Regions from separate parts of the Pseudoalteromonas sp. Z9A6 genome, predicted to be linked through region 2. Evidence: predicted binding sites of a transcription regulator. Region 2 holds the regulator's gene; the other holds the start of a gene.
What was found. Region 2 encodes NrdR, which represses ribonucleotide reductase genes. Its sites were predicted from a motif close to AAACACNANATNTNGTGTTT; they were not measured.

Region 1 (9,586 bases), on a different contig from region 2:
TAAAACCTCCTGCAATGCACACCTAAATAAACCGCGACATTATACGTCAGTTATTAAAATATATCTGCTATTAGTGTGTAACTTTTGTAATTACTTCTAATTAGCTTATTCACTGACTGACGCTAAAACATTGAAAAATGTAGGAAATGTTTTATAGGTACACTTTGGATCATTAATTGTTATTGGCTTTCCACCAACGGCAACCATTGCAAAACACATGGCTATACGGTGATCGTCGTAAGTATCAACAGCAACATCATTAAATGTTTCAGGTGGGGTGATCTCTATAAAATCTTCACCTTCTACAACCTGTGCGCCTACTTTACGAAGCTCAGTTGCCATTGCATATAAACGGTCTGTCTCTTTTACTCGCCAGTTATAAATGTTACGAATGGCTGTTGGGCCTTTGGCAAAAAGAGCAACAGTTGCAAGAGTCATAGCTGCATCAGGAATTGCATTGGCGTCAATATCCACACCTTTTAGTTCACCTTTGCGAACAACTAAACGCTCATCATACCAATCAATTTTTGCGCCTACTTGCTCCATTACTTTGGCAAAGCCTATATCACCTTGCACCGACTTGGCACCCACGCCCTTAATTTCAATCTCACCGCCTGCAATTGCAGCCGCAGCAACAAAGTAAGAGGCAGAAGATGCATCGCCTTCAACCATTATGCGATCTAATGATTGATACTGTTGACCACCTTTAACTTTAAAGGTTGCATAATCACTGTGCTCAACATTAACCCCAAAACGTGCCATTACATCAAGTGTAATATCAATATAAGGTTTAGAGACTAAAGTACCTTTAATAGTTATTGTTGTATCACCGTTAAATAATGGCGCTGCCATTAATAGAGCGGTTAAAAATTGACTTGAAATACTGCCGTCAATTTCAACCTCACCGCCTTTTATTTGGCCACCCACAATTTTAAGTGGTGGGTAGTCTTTGTGCTTTGTATAAGTAACATCACCACCCAATGCTTGCAGCGCGTCAACCAAGTGCCCTATCGGGCGCTCTTCCATACGTGGCTCGCCTATTAGCTCGTACTCACCAGCAACGCCAGCAAGTACTGCTGTTAAAGGTCTATAAGCAGTACCCGCATTACCTAAAAACAAGGGCTCAGTCGGTGTATTAAACACACCACTAACACCCTCTACGGTGGCTACAGTGCGTTCATCATTTAAAGTTACATTTACACCTAATAACTTTAAGGCGCCCAGCATATGGCGTATATCGTCACTATCAAGTAAGTTTTCTACAACGGTAGTACCGCTTGCAAGTGCTGCTAATAATAAAATTCTGTTCGATAGACTTTTTGAACCTGGTAGGGTTACTGTGCCATTTACTCTAGAAATAGGTTCTAAACGAAGCTGCTCCATTAGCTGTGCTCCTTTGCAAAAGCAGCCATAAAGTCTACAAGTGCTTGAACACCTTCAATAGGCATTGCGTTATAAATACTTGCGCGCATACCGCCCACAATTCTGTGGCCTTCAAGAGCTAGTAACCCTGCATTTTTAGACTGAGCAACAAACTTATCATTTAAGCTTTCATCATTAAGCCAAAACGGAACATTCATACGTGAACGGCAATGTTTAGCTACTTTATTGGTATAAAAGCTCGATTCATCAATAAAGTCATAAAGTAGCTGCGCTTTAGCAATATTTTGAACTTCCATCGCTTTTACGCCACCATTACTTTCAAGCCATTGAAATACTTCAGCAGCTAAATACCAAGCAAATGTAGGGGGCGTGTTAAACATACTGCCTTGTTTTGCTTCTAATGCGTAATCTAAAATGCCTGGCTTAGGTAAGCCTTCACGCTCAAGTAATGTTTTACGAACAATAACGATTGATATGCCCGACGGGCCGATATTTTTTTGCGCACCAGCGTAAATTAAATCAAATTTATTAACGTCTATTTCGCGTGATAAAATAGTTGACGACATATCAGCAACGATCGGTGCTGTTGGGTGGCTTGGTACATCAAAAATTTCTAAGCCGTCAACCGTTTCGTTAGGGCAATAGTGAATGTAAGATGCATCTTCTGGTAACACCCAATCAGCAACCTGTTTAATAGAAAACTCGCCATTGGCATCATTACGCACATCAATAGAGGTTGCTTGAGTAAACTTGTTGGCCTCGTCTGTTGCACTTTTTGACCACACGCCGTTTTCGCAATAAACCGCAACTTTGCCTTCTTGGTGTAAATTTAATGGCACAGCACTAAACTGACCACGGCCACCACCATGCATAAACAGCACTTCAAATTCATCACTGATATTCATTAGGCGACGAAGGCTGGCTTCACATTTAGCTGTAAGGGCTAAAAACTCTTTGCTACGATGGCTTATTTCCATCACAGACACACCTAAATCTTGCCAATCTAGAAACTCTTTTTGTGCTTTTTTCATAACCGCTTGCGGAAGCATAGCTGGCCCCGCACAAAAATTATATTTACTCATTACCTTTGCCTCATTCCAGTAATTTAACTACTAAGCATGAACGCTCAATACCCACCCACTAAACCTTTGAGTTTTAATGAATGAATATAACTTCACACCCTATTAATTTTTTTCAACAACATTAAAAAAAGCGGCCAAGGCCGCTTTTTCAATATCAATTATTCTGAAGGAGGATTATCATCCGCTACTTCATCAATAACCGTATCTACAGTTTCAACGTCTTCAATATCAATCAAGTCACTTTCTGTAACTTCAATCTCTTCTATACGTTGTAAACCAACTACTTGCTCTTCGTCAATAGTTCTGATCAAAATAACACCTTGGGTGTTACGTCCAACCGTAGAAACTTCATTAACGCGAGTACGTACTAAGGTACCACGATTTGAAATAATCATGATTTCGTCGTTATCATCAACTTGTACAGCGCCAACAACAGCACCGTTACGCTCACTCACCTTGATAGATACAACACCCTGTGTTGCACGGCTCTTAGATGGGTAATCTTCAAGTTGTGTACGCTTACCGTAACCATTTTCAGTTACCGTTAAAATAGCACCGTCAGTTTTTGGTACAATTAACGATACTACGCGTTGATCATCGGCCATTTTAATACCACGAACACCTGTAGCAGTACGACCCATTGGGCGAACACCTTTGAAACGAATCTCAGGGTTACCTTCTTCGTCTAATACTGGGTTACCGTTTTCATCAACAACTGTTGTTTCTTCAGCTTCTTTAAAGCGTACAACTTTACCTGCATCAGTGAACAACATAATTTCGTTGCTACCATCGGTAATATCAACCCCAATCAGGCTATCGCCATCATTTAAGTTAACAGCAATAATACCGCTTGCACGTTGACGACTGTAAGCCGTTAATGGTGTTTTCTTAACTGTACCAAATGCTGTTGCCATAAAGATGTATTTATCTTCTGCGTACTCGCGTACTGGCAATATAGCAGTAATACGTTCATCAGCTTCAAGTGGTAACAAGTTAACAATTGGCTTACCGCGCGCTGCACGACTCGCTAGTGGTAACTGATACACTTTAAGCCAATATAAACGACCGGCCGTAGAGAAACACAATATAGTATCGTGTGTATTTGCAACTAATAGACGCTCGATGAAATCTTCATCTTTCATCTTCGTTGCTGACTTACCTTTACCACCACGACGCTGTGCTTCGTAATCAGACAATGCCTGATACTTCACATAACCTTCGTGAGAAAGCGTTACTACTACGTTTTCTTCAGTAATTAAGTCTTCAAGGCTGATATCGTGAGCAGCTGCATTAATTTCAGTGCGACGCTCATCACCATATTGCTCTTTAATTTCAACTAGCTCGTCACGAATAACTTCCATTAAACGCTCAGGAGTTGCCAAAATATAAAGTAGTTCAGCAATTAGTTCTAATAACGCTTGGTATTCGGTCAAGATTTTTTCGTGTTCAAGACCTGTTAGCTTATGTAAACGCAAATCAAGAATTGCTTGAGCTTGTTGCTCAGAGATATAATATTGACCATCGCGAATACCAAGTTCGCTCGCTAACCAATCTGGACGAGCAACATTGTCTTCTCCTGCTTTTTCAAGCATACCTTGTACATTACCTAATTCCCACGGACGCGCTGTTAAAGCAATTTTAGCTTCAGCAGGTGTAGGGGATTTACGAATAAGTTCGATAATTGGGTCAATGTTTGCAAGCGCAATCGCTAAGCCTTCAAGCGTGTGTGCACGGTCACGGGCTTTACGTAAATCAAATACTGTACGACGAGTTACTACTTCACGACGGTGAATAATAAACTCTTCTAACATTTCTTTTAAATTGAAACATTTAGGTTGGTTATTAATTAGCGCAACCATATTCATACCAAACACAGTTTGTAACTGAGTTTGTGAATACAAGTTGTTTAAAATAACTTCGCCTACGTCACCACGTTTGATCTCGATAACGATACGCATACCGTCTTTATCAGATTCATCACGTAATGCGCTAATGCCTTCAATTTTCTTATCTTTGACAAGCTCAGCTATTTTTTCAATTAAGCGTGCTTTATTCACCTGATAAGGAATTTCGTGAACGATGATTGTTTCGCGACCTGTTTTTTCATCGGTTTCGATGTCGGCGCGTGCACGCATGTACACTTTACCACGGCCAGTTAAGTAGGCTTGTTCAATACCTTTCTTACCGTTGATAATTGCAGCCGTTGGGAAATCAGGACCAGGGATATAATCCATTAACTCTAAAATAGTTAAATCAGGATTTTGAATAAGTGCCAAACAACCATTTACAACTTCAGTTAAGTTATGTGGTGGTATATTTGTAGCCATACCTACTGCAATACCTGACGAACCATTCACTAATAAATTAGGAATTTTCGTTGGTAAAACATCAGGGATGAACTCAGTGCCATCGTAGTTAGGAACGAAATCAACCGTTTCTTTTTCAAGATCGGCTAATAACTCATGCGACATTTTTGCCATACGTACTTCTGTATAACGCATTGCCGCTGCTGAATCACCATCAACCGAACCGAAGTTACCTTGGCCATCTACTAGCATATAACGCAGTGAGAATGGCTGAGCCATACGAACTATCGTGTCATAAACTGCACTGTCGCCGTGTGGGTGGTATTTACCGATTACGTCACCGACCACACGGGCCGATTTTTTGTAAGGCTTGTTCCAGTCATTACTAAGCTCGTTCATTGCAAACAAAACGCGGCGATGAACAGGTTTTAAGCCGTCACGTACGTCTGGTAATGCACGTCCTACTATTACGCTCATTGCGTAATCTAAGTAAGAGTTTTTTAACTCGTCTTCAATATTGACTGGCAGAATTTCATTGGCGAGATCAGTCATTTGATATCACATTCCTTCAGTATCAGCTCTCAACAACCCGGTATTGGGTATTAAGAGTATTGTTATTATTTCTAACAGACATGCTATCACAATTAATTTTAATTTACAGGCGCAAAACTTTGCGATTTATCAATTTAGCCCTATATAATGGCCTCAGATTGACGAGGAAGTATTTTATGACCGAACATCAAAATGTAGATCACGCAGAAATAGCAAAATTTGAAGCCATCGCCGAGCGTTGGTGGGACCTAGACGGAGAATTCAAACCTCTTCACGAAATTAACCCGTTACGTTTAGACTTTATAGCAAACAAAACGCAAGGCTTATTCGATAAAGAAACACTCGATGTTGGCTGTGGTGGCGGTATTTTAAGCCAAAGCATGGCGCGTATGGGTGCAAAAGTAACTGGCATCGACATGGGGCAAGAGCCTTTAACTGTTGCTAAGTTGCACAGTTTAGAAACTGGCGTAAATGTAGATTATATAAAAGTGCCTGCAGAAGAGTTTGCATCGCAACACCCAGAGCGCTTTGATGTAATAACCTGTATGGAAATGCTTGAACACGTTCCCGACCCAGCATCTATCATTCATGCTGTAGCTGCACTAGCCAAACCAGGCGCGCATGTGTTTTTTTCAACCCTGAACAAAACACCTAAGGCATATTTATACGCCATTGTTGGCGCTGAAAAACTTTTAAAAATGGTGCCTGAAGGTACACACGACCATAAAAAGTTTATAAAACCTGCGCAGCTCATTGCATGGGCAGAGCAAGCGGGTTTAAAAGTTCGTGCAAGTACAGGCCTTTCTTATAATCCACTATCAAAGCAATATACGCTCAATAGTGACGTTAGCGTAAATTACATACTGTACTTTGAGAAGTTAGCTTAATGGCTAACTCTCAAGCCCCCCTCCCCCTTATTGAGTACGATGCATTTTTATTTGATTTAGACGGCACTCTACTCGACACCGCTGATGATTTAGGTGTCGCTTTAAACGCAGTGCTTATTAGCAATAAAATAGAGCCAGTTAGTAGTGATGTATACCGCCCTGCGGCATCTAACGGCGCAGGCGCATTATTAGAGGCTGGTTTTAAAGAGTTATGGGACACACAACCTCAAAGCGAACTTATCAAGCAATTAGTCGACGAATACGCTGCAAACATAGCAAATCACACACGTTGCTTCAGCGGAGTTGAATCGTTACTTATTGCCCTTGATCAGAAAAAGATCAAATGGGGGATCATGACTAACAAACCGGGGTTTTTAACCGATCCTTTAGTGGCAACTATGCCCGCATTAAAAAATGCCAGTGTAGTAATAAGTGGCGACACCTTAGCAGAGGCCAAACCGTCACCTCTCCCATTACTACATTGTGCAAAATTAATGGGAGTTAAGCCTAACCGCTGTTTGTACATTGGTGATGCACAGCGAGACATACAAGCAGGCAAAGCCGCAGGTATGCGCACAGCAACGGCACTTTGGGGCTACATACCAAATATTGATGAAGCCAACAGCTGGAATGCTGATTTTAACTGGCAAAGCCCAATTGATGGTTTTAACCATATATAGTGCCATGTTAATTAATAAACACTATATATTGTGATTGTGTTAGTTTTTACACAAAGCTTGCTGATAAAAAAAGCAGTCAAAATTTATTTTTAAAATGCGTAAATTTAGCAGATCATTAGTTGATTTTTGCATATTTCAACTTAAATGATTGTTCGAAGGTGAGTGTCTACTAACACAAATACGTTATCCCGAAGTTATCCACAAATAGGGGCAATTATGTCCCTTGCAAAACAACTCAGACCACACTATCTTGTGATCTCTAAATTGAACAACACCAGATATTGTGGCCAAATGTTATTCAATTAAATTCGCAAATATGGCGAAACTTATAATAAATGAGTATATACCTTGCCTCGGCGAGGTATAAAGCATTGGTCAAAATACATAATTCCCAAGGAATACAGGCAAATGAACCAACAGTTATCTGTAAGCAAACGTGACGGGCGTAAAGAGCCTCTTGATCTGGATAAGATCCATCGCGTTATTGAGTGGGCCGCCGAAGGTTTAAACAACGTTTCGGTTTCGCAAGTTGAATTAAAGTCGCACATTCAGTTTTACGACGGTATTCGTACTAAAGACATTCACGAAACCATCATCAAAGCAGCAGCGGATCAGATTTCAAAAGAATCGCCTGATTACCAATACTTAGCTGCACGTTTAGCTGTATTCCATTTACGTAAAAAAGCGTACGGTCAATTTGAGCCACCACGTTTATTTGACCACGTAACAAAAATGGTTGGCGATAAACGCTATGATGCTCATTTACTAGTAGATTACACAGAGCAAGAGTTAGATGAGCTTGATGCATACCTTGATCATTCTCGCGATCTTAACTTTAGCTACGCTGCTGTAAAGCAACTTGAAGGTAAGTATCTCGTTCAAAACCGTGTATCGGGTGAAATATACGAAAGTGCACAGTTTTTATATATTTTAGTTGCGGCAAGCTTATTTTCAGATTACCCACGTGAAACACGTACTGATTACATTAAACGTTTTTACGATGCAGTATCTTTATTTAAAATATCTCTACCAACGCCAATTATGTCGGGTGTACGTACGCCTACTCGCCAATTTAGCTCGTGTGTATTAATTGAATGTGGCGACAGCCTTGATTCAATCAATGCAACGTCGTCAGCTATTGTTAAATACGTTTCACAACGTGCGGGAATTGGTATTAATGCAGGTAGAATACGTGCGCTAGGTAGCCATATTCGTAACGGCGAAGCGTATCACACAGGTTGTATCCCTTTTTATAAGCACTTTCAAACAGCGGTTAAAAGTTGTTCACAAGGTGGTGTACGTGGCGGCGCAGCAACATTATTCTACCCGCTTTGGCATTTAGAAGTAGAGAACCTACTTGTACTTAAAAATAACCGTGGTGTAGATGACAACCGCGTTCGCCACCTAGATTACGGCGTACAGTTTAATAAATTAATGTACTCTCGTTTAATTAAAGATGATTACATTACATTATTTAGCCCATCAGATGTGCCTGGCCTTTATGATGCATTTTTTGAAGACCAAGCTGAGTTTGACGCACTTTACGTTAAATACGAACAAGACGAGTCTATTCGTAAAAAACGCATTAAAGCCATTGAGCTTTTCTCTATGTTTGCGCAAGAGCGTGCAAGTACTGGTCGTATTTATTTACAAAATGTGGATCACTGTAATACACACAGCCCATTTATTTCTAAAGTTGCGCCAATTCGCCAATCTAACTTATGTTTAGAAATTGCATTGCCAACTAAGCCACTTAATAACGTGAATGACGAAGAAGGCGAAATTGCCCTTTGTACACTTTCTGCGTTTAACCTAGGTGCAATAGAGTCACTTGATGAGCTTGAAGAGCTAGCTGAACTTGCAGTACGCGCACTTGATAACTTACTTGATTTCCAAGACTACCCTGTACCGGCTGCTAAAAATGCAACTATGGGTCGTCGTACACTAGGAATAGGCGTAATTAACTACGCATACTACCTAGCTAAAAACGGTAAGCGTTATTCTGATGGCAGCGCTAATGCATTAACACATAAAACCTTTGAAGCTATTCAATATTACTTAATGAAAGCATCAAACGAGCTTGCTAAAGAGCGTGGCGCGTGTCCTAAGTTTAACGAAACAACGTATTCACAAGGTATTATGCCAACAGATACGTACAAACGTGATTTAGATAAAATTTGTGATGAGCCACTTCATCTTGATTGGGATACACTACGTGCAAGTATTAAAGAGCACGGTATGCGTAACTCAACACTAAGTGCATTAATGCCATCAGAAACATCGTCGCAAATCTCTAACGCAACTAACGGTATTGAGCCACCACGTGGACATATTAGCGTTAAAGCAAGTAAAGACGGTATTTTAAAACAAGTTGTTCCTGAGTATGAGCGTTTAAAAGATCAGTACGAGCTACTATGGGACATTCCATCAAACGATGGTTATTTACAGCTTGTTGGCATAATGCAAAAATTTGTTGACCAAACAATTTCTGCAAATACAAATTATGATCCAAACAAGTTCGAAGGCGGTAAAGTACCTATGCAAGTCTTATTAAAAGACTTACTAAGCGCGTACAAACTAGGTGTTAAAACCTTGTATTACCACAATACTCGCGATGGCGCCTCAGATTCACAAGAAGATGCTCCAGAAGTGGAAGATGACGATTGTGAAGGCGGCGCGTGTAAAATATAACTGCT
Region 2 (9,586 bases):
CCAACTTGGCGCAATTGATTTTATTGATAAACCTATTAACAAATCAAGCTTAAATAAAATATTGCATAAATTTGGCATTCATTAGGTTTTTTCATGTTAAAAAAGGCTGTTTTATCTTTTAATTTAGGGTTGACAGCATAGCCTTTGTTAAGGCAGTCTTAACATATGAAAACAATTAATCGCGTACTGACCATTATTATTACAACCATCATTCTTACTGGATAGTGGCATAGGTCGGTGCAACAAATTTAAAGGCCTGTGTTCACTTAGAACACAGGCCTTTTTTCGTTTTATGGGATGAGGAACATAAACAATGCGAGTTTTAAAATTTGGTGGGTCTTCACTTGCCGATTATGCATGCTTACAACAGGTAGCTCAGTTAGTTAAAGCACAGTTAAAAGATGAAATGTTATTGGTGCTTTCTGCTCCAGGTGGAATGACCGATTCGCTAGTTGCACTCGCAAGTGCCGCAGAGCAAGGCTTAGATTTTTCGCAGCAATGGCAAGCATTAGCGAGTCGCTGTGAAGGCCTAAAAGCTGACGTTGAAAAAAGTGGCGTAGTAGTTACAATCTGGCCAGATCTAAGGGAACTTAAAAATAAACTAGATGGCGTGTCGCTTATACAGTGTTGCCCTGATCAAGTTCGCGCATTTGTAATTAGCTTTGGAGAGCGCGTTAGCGTTTCTTTAATGCAGGCTTTATTGAACTCGCACGATGCAAGATACTTAGAAGCAACAAGCTGTATCGCCTCAACTGGTGGTTATATCGACGCCGAGGCTGATTTAGTAACAAGTAAAGCGCGCTTTCAAGCTGTGCTTAAAGAAAATCCTGCAACTATTTATATCATGCCTGGTTTTACTGCGAGTAATGACAAGGGCGAGCTTACAACGCTTGGTCGTAATGGCTCAGACTACTCAGCAGCAATTGCAGCAGCATGTTTAGAAGCTGAGATTTGTCAAATTTGGACAGACGTTGATGGCGTATACAGTGCTGATCCTCGTTATATTAAAAAAGCCACTAAAGTAGATTTTTTATCTTATAAAGAAGCGATGGAGCTTTCTTACTTTGGTGCAAAAGTACTTCACCCAAAAACAATTTTACCGTGTGCTAAAGCAGGCGTGCCATGTGAAATTAAAAATACGCATAACCCAGACGCACAAGGCTCATTAATTGGTAACGATTATTCATCTGATGAGCCCGTAAAAGCGCTTTCTAGCTTACAAGACCTTGCAATGTTAACTGTTTCAGGCCCAGGCATGAAAGGTAAAGTAGGCATGGCGTCTAAGGTATTTAACGCGCTTGCTCATGATAACGTATCAATTGTATTGATCACGCAATCATCATGTGAATTTAGCATTAGTTTTTGTGTGCACGAAACAGACCTAGCACTTGCACTCGATGCGCTACAAACTGCATTTGAGCTTGAATTACAAGCAGGACTTATTGAGCCTGTACAAGTACAGCGTAATTTAGCCATTGTTACTTTAGTGGGCGACAACATGCGCGCACACCGTGGCTTAGCGGCTAAGTTTTTTGCATCGCTTGCACAAGCGCAAGTAAATATTGTGGCAATTGCACAGGATTCTACAGAAAGTGCTATTTCTGCGGTAATTGATGGTGAGTTATGTAATGACGCTGTAAAAATATGCCATGAAAACTTTTTCACGCATGTGCCGTCAATTGATGTGTTTTTACTAGGTTGTGGCTTAGTAGGGCAAGAGCTTATTAATCAGCTTGAACGTCAGCAAGCTTGGCTTGAAAAGCGTAATATTAAACTTAACTTGTATGGTGTTGCTAACTCTCGTCAATTACACCTTGATAACGAAGGCATCGCTTTTAGTGATTGGCAGCAAAAATTGGCCTTATCTGAGCAAGCATTTGATTTAAAATTAGTAGAGCAATTTGTTAAGCAAAACCACTTAGTGAATCCGGTATTAGTAGATTGTACATCTTCAGATGCACTTGCTGCGCAGTATGTAGACTTTTTAAATGCAGGCTTTCATGTGGTTGCAGCTAATAAAAAAGCGACAACAAGCTCATACACGTATTACCAAGATTTAATAGCTGCTACGCAAAAGAATAATCGTAAATTTTTATACGAAACTAACGTTGGTGCAGGCTTACCAGTAATCGATAACTTGCAGTCATTATTTGGTGCCGGTGATGAGTTACTAGAGTTTAGCGGTATTTTATCAGGCTCACTTTCGTATATGTTTGGCGCACTTCAAGATGGTTTATCACTTTCTGAGGCAACTATTAAAGCCAAAGAAAGCGGTTTTACTGAGCCAGATCCTCGTGATGATTTATCGGGTACCGATGTAGCACGTAAGTTACTGATCATTGCTCGCGAAGCCGGTATGAAATTGGAGCTAAGCGATATTGAAGTTGAGTCAGTATTACCACAAGGTTTTGCACAAGGTGATAGCGTTGATGAGTTTATGGCAAAACTACCAAGCCTAGATGCTGATTTTAATGACCGCATTCAAAGTGCTGCGAGCGAAGGTAAGGTACTTCGTTATGTAGGTACAATTAAAGGAGGTCACTGTAAAGTAGGTATTGAGGCTGTTGATGAAAAACATGCGCTTAATGTAATTCGCGATGGCGAAAACGCGCTTGCTATTTTAAGTCAATACTACCAGCCACGTCCGTTTGTTATTCGTGGTTATGGTGCAGGCTCTGAAGTAACAGCAGCGGGTGTATTTGCTGATATTTTAAAAACACTATCGCGCTAGGAGCTCGTTATGATTGAAGTATATGCTCCGGCGTCTATTGGTAATTTTGCAGTAGGTTTTGATGCACTTGGCGCAGCGCTTGCGCCAATTGATGGTAGTTTATTAGGCGATGTAGCCGTTGTAAGTGCAGCACCAAGTGACGAATTTATTTGTACTGGCGACTACGCTCACAAGTTACCAAGTGATGCGAATGAAAACTTAGCGTACCAGTGTTTAGTACATTTTAGAGCGCATGTTGCGCCTGATATGCCAAGCGTAAAGCTCGAGCTTAAAAAGAATTTACCAATTGGATCTGGACTTGGTTCTAGTGCATGCTCGGTCGTGGCTACCTTTGCTGCCCTTGATAAGTTTGCACAAACTAACTTAAGTCAGGTTGAGCTTATTGAGCTTATGGCTGACTTTGAAGCTGTAGTGAGCGGTGGTCGTCATTACGACAACATCACGCCATGCTATTTAGGTGGTTTGCAATTAACAGGTGATTTAATCCCTGATAAATCGATTGCACTTCCTGTTGATGAAAATTGGTACTACGTTGCTGCGTTCCCTGGTTTTTCACTCAACACTGCAAAAGCGCGCTCGGTTTTACCAAAAGAGTTGAGCATGCATGCAAGTGTTGAGTTTGCACAGCGTTTATCGGCATTTAGTAGCTTACTGTTGACTAATCGTTTTGACGATGCACTTAGCATAATGAAAGATGAAATAGCAGAACCTTACCGCGCACCGCTTATTAAAGGTTTTAGTGAAGCCAAAGCAAGCTTACCAGCGTTGGGCGCTGAAATAGTGAGTATTTCGGGCGCAGGACCAACGTTATTTACTGTGTGTAAAACACTGGAATCTGCACAGCAATGCGCGCAGTGGTTAGAGGCAAATTACATTAACGAGCAAGGCTTTTGCCACATTTGTAAATTAGATAACGACGGCACGCGTCAATTAACAGTTTTATAGGATAGGTAGTCATGCAATTACATAATTTAAAAGATAGCTCACAAAAAGTGTCGTTCGTTGAAGCCGTAAAAACAGGTTTAGGTCGTAATCAAGGTGTGTTTTTCCCTGAATCCCTTGCCCCACTGTCTGATGTTGATACATTGCTTGATATGGACTTTGTTACACGCAGTGGCAAAATATTATCTCACCTAATTGGTGATGAGCTGCCAAGCGACACTGTGGCACAAATGGTTAAAAATGCATTTAACTTTCCAGTTAAGCTGGTAGAAGTTGAAGAGAATACATACTGCTTAGAGTTGTTTCATGGTCCTACGCTTGCGTTTAAAGACTTTGGTGGTCGCTTTATGGCTGAGTGTTTAGCGCAATTTAATAAAGATGAAAAAGTAACTATTTTAACCGCAACATCGGGCGATACTGGTGCAGCCGTTGCACATGCTTTTTATAACAAGCCGAATATCGATGTTGTCATCTTATATCCTAAAGGCAAAATTTCACTTGCTCAGCAAAAGCTATTTACTACGTTAGGTAACAATATTCATTGTTACGCAGTTGATGGCAGTTTTGATGATTGCCAAGAGTTGGTTAAAAATGCCTTTTTAGATGAAGAAGTTAAATCAACACTTGGGCTTAATTCTGCTAATTCAATTAATATTAGCCGTTTAGTTGCTCAGGTTTGTTATTACTTTGAGGCCATTGCACAACTACCAAAAGAAAAACGCGCAACAGCGCATATATCAGTGCCAAGTGGCAACTTTGGTAATGTATGTGCTGCAATGATTGGTGCGGTTATTGGCTTACCTGTAGGTAAATTAAGTGCAACAACCAACCAAAATGATACTGTGCCGCGCTTTATGCTTGATAAAACCTGGACGCCAAACGCAACACTTGAGTCGCTTTCAAATGCAATGGATGTAAGTAAGCCAAACAACTGGCCGCGTGTGCAAACAATGTTAGATAATAACTGGTTTAGCTACGATAACTTTTATTCAACTAGCGTAAACGAGGAAGACACGCAATTGGTGATGAAAAAAATTCAACAAACGGGTTATGTTGCAGAGCCCCACACTGCTATTGCGTACCAAGGTCTTGTTGAAAATCGAGCGCCTGGTGCTGCGGGTATCTTTTTAGCAACCGCTCATCCTGCTAAGTTTAAAGAAAGCGTAGAGGGTATTTTAAATATTGAATTAGGTATGCCAAAACCACTTAGCGACGCACTAGCAAAACCATGCCTAGCAAGCGATATAAAGGCCGATTACGACGCATTACGTACAGAAATACTTGCTAAACTTGGCTAAGTTAATTAATTCAAAAAGGCGGTTAAGCCGCCTTTTTTTATAACTTTAGGCTATTAAATCTAGTGAATTGCATTTACTAATTAAATGTAGGAAATAGCATTCATTTAAAATCGTTATGGTTTTATAAGAAAATATCATCTTAAAAAGTCTGTGAAATAGTTTCAATCCCTGTTTAAATATCCTCAACTTAAGAGCGTAGGCAAAGAGTCGTTTAAAGCGTACAATAAAGCCTCTAAAAAACACCATACACGTTGCCCTAGGAGACCCCAATGTTAGAACGTAGCATGAATATTTCGGATTTTGATCCAGAGTTATTTGACGCGATAAACAAAGAAACTGCTCGCCAAGAAGAGCACATTGAACTAATCGCTTCAGAAAACTACTGTAGCCCACGCGTACTAGAAGCGCAGGGTTCACAGCTTACAAATAAATACGCAGAAGGTTACCCTGGCAAACGTTATTATGGCGGTTGTGAGCACGTTGATGTTGTTGAGCAATTAGCAATTGACCGTGCTAACGAGTTATTTGGTTCTGACTACGCAAACGTACAACCACATGCTGGTTCGCAAGCTAATGCTGCTGTTTTTCTAGCGCTATTAGAAGCAGGCGACACTGTACTTGGTATGAGCTTAGCTCATGGTGGTCACTTAACTCACGGATCACACGTAAGCTTCTCTGGTAAGCTTTACAATGCAATTCAATACGGACTAGATGAAACAACGGGCGAAATTGATTACGCACAGGTTGAAGCACTAGCACTTGAGCATAAACCAAAAATGATTATTGGTGGTTTCTCAGCGTACTCAGGTATTGTTGATTGGGCTAAATTCCGTGAAATTGCTGACAAAGTAGGTGCTTACCTGTTTGTTGATATGGCTCACGTTGCAGGTTTAATTGCGGCAGGCGTTTACCCAAGCCCAGTTCCTCATGCACATGTTGTAACTACAACTACGCATAAAACACTTGCTGGTCCTCGTGGTGGTTTAATTATCTCTGCATGTGGCGACGAAGCAATCTATAAAAAGCTTAACAGCGCAGTTTTCCCTGGTGGCCAAGGTGGTCCTTTATGTCATGTTATTGCAGCAAAAGCCGTGGCATTTAAAGAAGCGCTTCAACCAGAATTTAAAGTATACCAAACACAAGTTGTTAAAAACGCAAAAGCAATGGTTGCTGTAATGCAAGAGCGCGGCTACAAAATCGTATCTGACAAAACTGAAAACCACTTATTCCTACTCGATTTAATCGATAAAGATATCACTGGTAAAGATGCAGATGCAGCCCTTGGTAACGCTAACATCACAGTTAACAAAAACTCAGTGCCAAACGATCCACGTTCTCCGTTTGTAACATCTGGTTTGCGTATTGGTTCTCCTGCAATCACTCGTCGTGGTTTCAAAGAAGAAGAATCAAAAGAGCTTGCTGGCTGGATTTGTGACGTACTAGATAACATCACTGATGAATCTGTACAGGCGCAAGTTAAAGAAAAAGTAAAAGCAATTTGTGCAAAATTACCTGTTTACGCTTAATTGCATAAGCAACAGTAATTAACAGCACAACAGTTAGGGAGCTGTTTATCTTTTGAGATTAAATTTGCGCTGTTTTTGAAGTGGCTCTAAAAGTAGTTTTTGCTTTGTGGCTGGGTTTTGACTCAGTTTATTCGATTATAAATCGCACAGTGCAATTAAATTGGCTCTAGATAAAACAAATTTAAATCCTGAAAGAGCAACAGACCTTAATTTTTGCTAAGATAAAAGACCGCTATTTAGCGGTCTTTTTTGTTTTAAAACGGAAGTAGCGAGCTATGCATTGTCCATTTTGTACCGCAAAAGATACTAAAGTTATTGACTCACGCCTTGTTGGTGGAGGCCATCAAGTTCGCAGGCGCCGTGAGTGCAACGACTGCCATGAGCGCTTTACTACATTTGAAGGCGCTGAACTGGTTATGCCTCGTGTTATTAAACAAGACGGCAGCCGCGAACCATTTAACGAAGATAAATTATTAAATGGCTTAAATCGCGCACTCGAAAAACGCCCAGTGAGCACAGAGCAAGTAGACGAAGTAGTGAATATAATAAAATCGCAGTTGCGTGCTACAGGCGAGCGAGAAATTTCAAGCCATTTGGTTGGTGAATGCATTATGGAAGCCCTCAAAAAGCTCGATAAAGTAGCGTATGTAAGATTTGCCTCTGTTTATCGCTCGTTTGAAGATATACGCGAATTTGGCGAAGAAATTGCCCGCTTAGGGGAGTAATACCAATTTTATTAAAAATATGATCATTCTATCGCATTAAATAGCGCACTCACTGCGTTAAAAATTATTCATATAGAACAACTATATGTCATAATTTTCGCCTTGTTATTGCGCTATTTTCTTAGCGCTATAATGGACCACTTATTTAACGCAATTGGTATAATAAATGCTTAACCAAATTACTTTTACTGAACATGATGAAATGTATATGGCACGCGCCATAGAACTTGCCAAAAAAGGTCGGTTTACTACCACACCTAACCCTAATGTTGGCTGTGTCTTAGTTAAAAATAATCAAATAATTGGCGAGGGTTTTCATCAATTAGCAGGTCAAGGCCATGCTGAAGTAAATGCACTGGCTGTCGCTGGAAAAAATGCACAAGGTGCAACGGCTTATGTAACGCTTGAACCGTGTAGTCATTATGGCCGTACGCCACCGTGCGCCGAAGGCTTAAAAGCTGCCGGTGTGGTAAAAGTAATTGCTGCTATGGTTGATACAAATCCACAAGTTGCTGGCAAAGGCCTTAAAATACTGAGCGACGCGGGTATTGACGTTGCTTACGGGTTACTCGAATCACAAGCTCGCGCACTTAACGTTGGCTTTTTTAAGCGTATGGAGCAAGGCTTACCTTATGTGATTTGCAAAATGGCAGCGAGTATTGATGGTAAAACGGCACTTAAAAATGGGCAAAGTAAGTGGATCACAAGTCCTGCTGCTCGACAAGACGTACAATTACACCGAGCGAAAAGCTGCGCTATTTTAACCGGTGCCGATACAGTGTTAGTAGACGATGCTAAACTTAATGTGCGACTAAGTGAGCTGCCTTGTACACTGCCTACTGATTTGCCGCTTCGCCAGCCCGTGCGTGTTATAATTGACTCTCAAAACCGTTTAACACCGGACCTTGCTTTATTTGAAATCCAAAGTGATGTAATAATATTTACGACTAAGGTTGATAAATCATTGCAATGGCCGCATTTTGTAAAGCATATTGAAGTCAGTGAAAGTAACGGTAAAGTTGATTTACAAGCCGTTTTAGAAAAACTTGGGCAGCTACAGTTTAATAATGTTTGGCTTGAAGCTGGCGCAACACTTGCTGGTAAAATGACAGAGCTTAATTTAGTTGACGAGTTTGTTTTTTATTTAGCGCCTAAACTAATGGGCCATGATGCAAAAAGTTTAGTTAATTTTCCTGAATTGACGAGTATGCAAAACACCGTTGATTTAACATTTAATGAATGTGCGCGCATTGGTGACGATTTACGTATCACCGCGTCAAAACTCATTAAAATCACTTAATAAAAAGAGTAGTGCTATGTTTACTGGGATAATAGAAGCCACAGGAAAAATTGCTTTATTACAAAAAAAACAAGGCGACTTAGCCATTCGTATCCAAAGTGCTGATCTTGATATGACAGACGTAAAGTTAGGTGACAGCATTGCAACTAATGGTGTTTGCTTAACTGTAGTTGATAAACATATTGATGGTTTTAGTGCGGATTTATCTAATGAGACGATTAGTTTGACCGGTTTTGCTCACTATGCTTTAGGACAAACGGTGAATCTTGAAAAAGCCATGCAACCTGTTTCTCGTTTAGGCGGTCATTTAGTATCTGGCCATGTTGATGGTATCGCAACAATTACAAGTATTACTGCAAACGCCAGAGCAACAGAATATTGGCTTACAACTGACGAAAATTTAATGAAATACATTCCGTACAAAGGTTCGGTATGTATTGATGGTATAAGCCTGACAGTAAACGCTGTAGAGGGCAATAAATTCAAATTAACAATTGTCCCACACACGAGTGAGCAAACCACAATTGCTCATTTTAAAGTAGGTACCCAAGTTAATTTAGAAGTCGATCAAATTGCACGTTATTTAGAGCGCCTTATAAAGGGTGCAGAGCAACCAACTGGCTCTGATATTTCGATGAGCTTACTCGCTAAAGCGGGTTTTATTAAATAACGAAACTGACAACTTACACGAGCAAATTTATGAATTTACACAGTGCGCAAGAAATCATCGACGATATTAAAGCCGGTAAAATGGTTATTTTAATGGATGATGAAGATAGAGAAAATGAAGGCGATTTAATAATAGCTGCTGAGCACATTAGCGCAGAAGCGATTAATTTCATGGCTACCCATGGCCGTGGTTTAATTTGTTTAACCATGACGCAAGAGCGTTGCGAGCAACTTGATTTACCGTTAATGGTTAAAAACAATGGTGCAGCATTTTCGACTAACTTTACAATGTCGATAGAAGCATCAAAAGGTGTTACAACCGGTATTTCAGCAGCAGATAGAGCGCGTACAGTGCAAGCGGCTATAGCTAAAGGCGCAGTCCCAAGTGATATTGT

Region 1: the regulator NrdR is predicted to act here: its motif matches at 7,160-7,179, upstream of nrdA (class 1a ribonucleoside-diphosphate reductase subunit alpha).

What each region holds. Positions count from the first base shown of each region.
Region 1 covers NZ_WTKZ01000016.1:56,424-66,009, reverse strand. Annotated here, with positions in the region: gene aroA (3-phosphoshikimate 1-carboxyvinyltransferase) at 106-1,383, opposite strand; gene serC (3-phosphoserine/phosphohydroxythreonine transaminase) at 1,383-2,465, opposite strand; gene gyrA (DNA topoisomerase (ATP-hydrolyzing) subunit A) at 2,624-5,323, opposite strand; gene ubiG (bifunctional 2-polyprenyl-6-hydroxyphenol methylase/3-demethylubiquinol 3-O-methyltransferase UbiG) at 5,500-6,210, shown strand; gene GQR53_RS08585 (HAD-IA family hydrolase) at 6,210-6,890, shown strand; gene nrdA (class 1a ribonucleoside-diphosphate reductase subunit alpha) at 7,299-9,581, shown strand.
Region 2 covers NZ_WTKZ01000031.1:17,352-26,937, reverse strand. Annotated here, with positions in the region: gene GQR53_RS12485 (response regulator) at 1-85, shown strand, start outside; gene thrA (bifunctional aspartate kinase/homoserine dehydrogenase I) at 314-2,731, shown strand; gene thrB (homoserine kinase) at 2,741-3,676, shown strand; gene thrC (threonine synthase) at 3,688-4,971, shown strand; gene glyA (serine hydroxymethyltransferase) at 5,241-6,497, shown strand; gene nrdR (transcriptional regulator NrdR) at 6,773-7,222, shown strand; gene ribD (bifunctional diaminohydroxyphosphoribosylaminopyrimidine deaminase/5-amino-6-(5-phosphoribosylamino)uracil reductase RibD) at 7,389-8,522, shown strand; gene GQR53_RS12450 (riboflavin synthase) at 8,539-9,192, shown strand; gene ribBA (bifunctional 3,4-dihydroxy-2-butanone-4-phosphate synthase/GTP cyclohydrolase II) at 9,222-9,586, shown strand, end outside.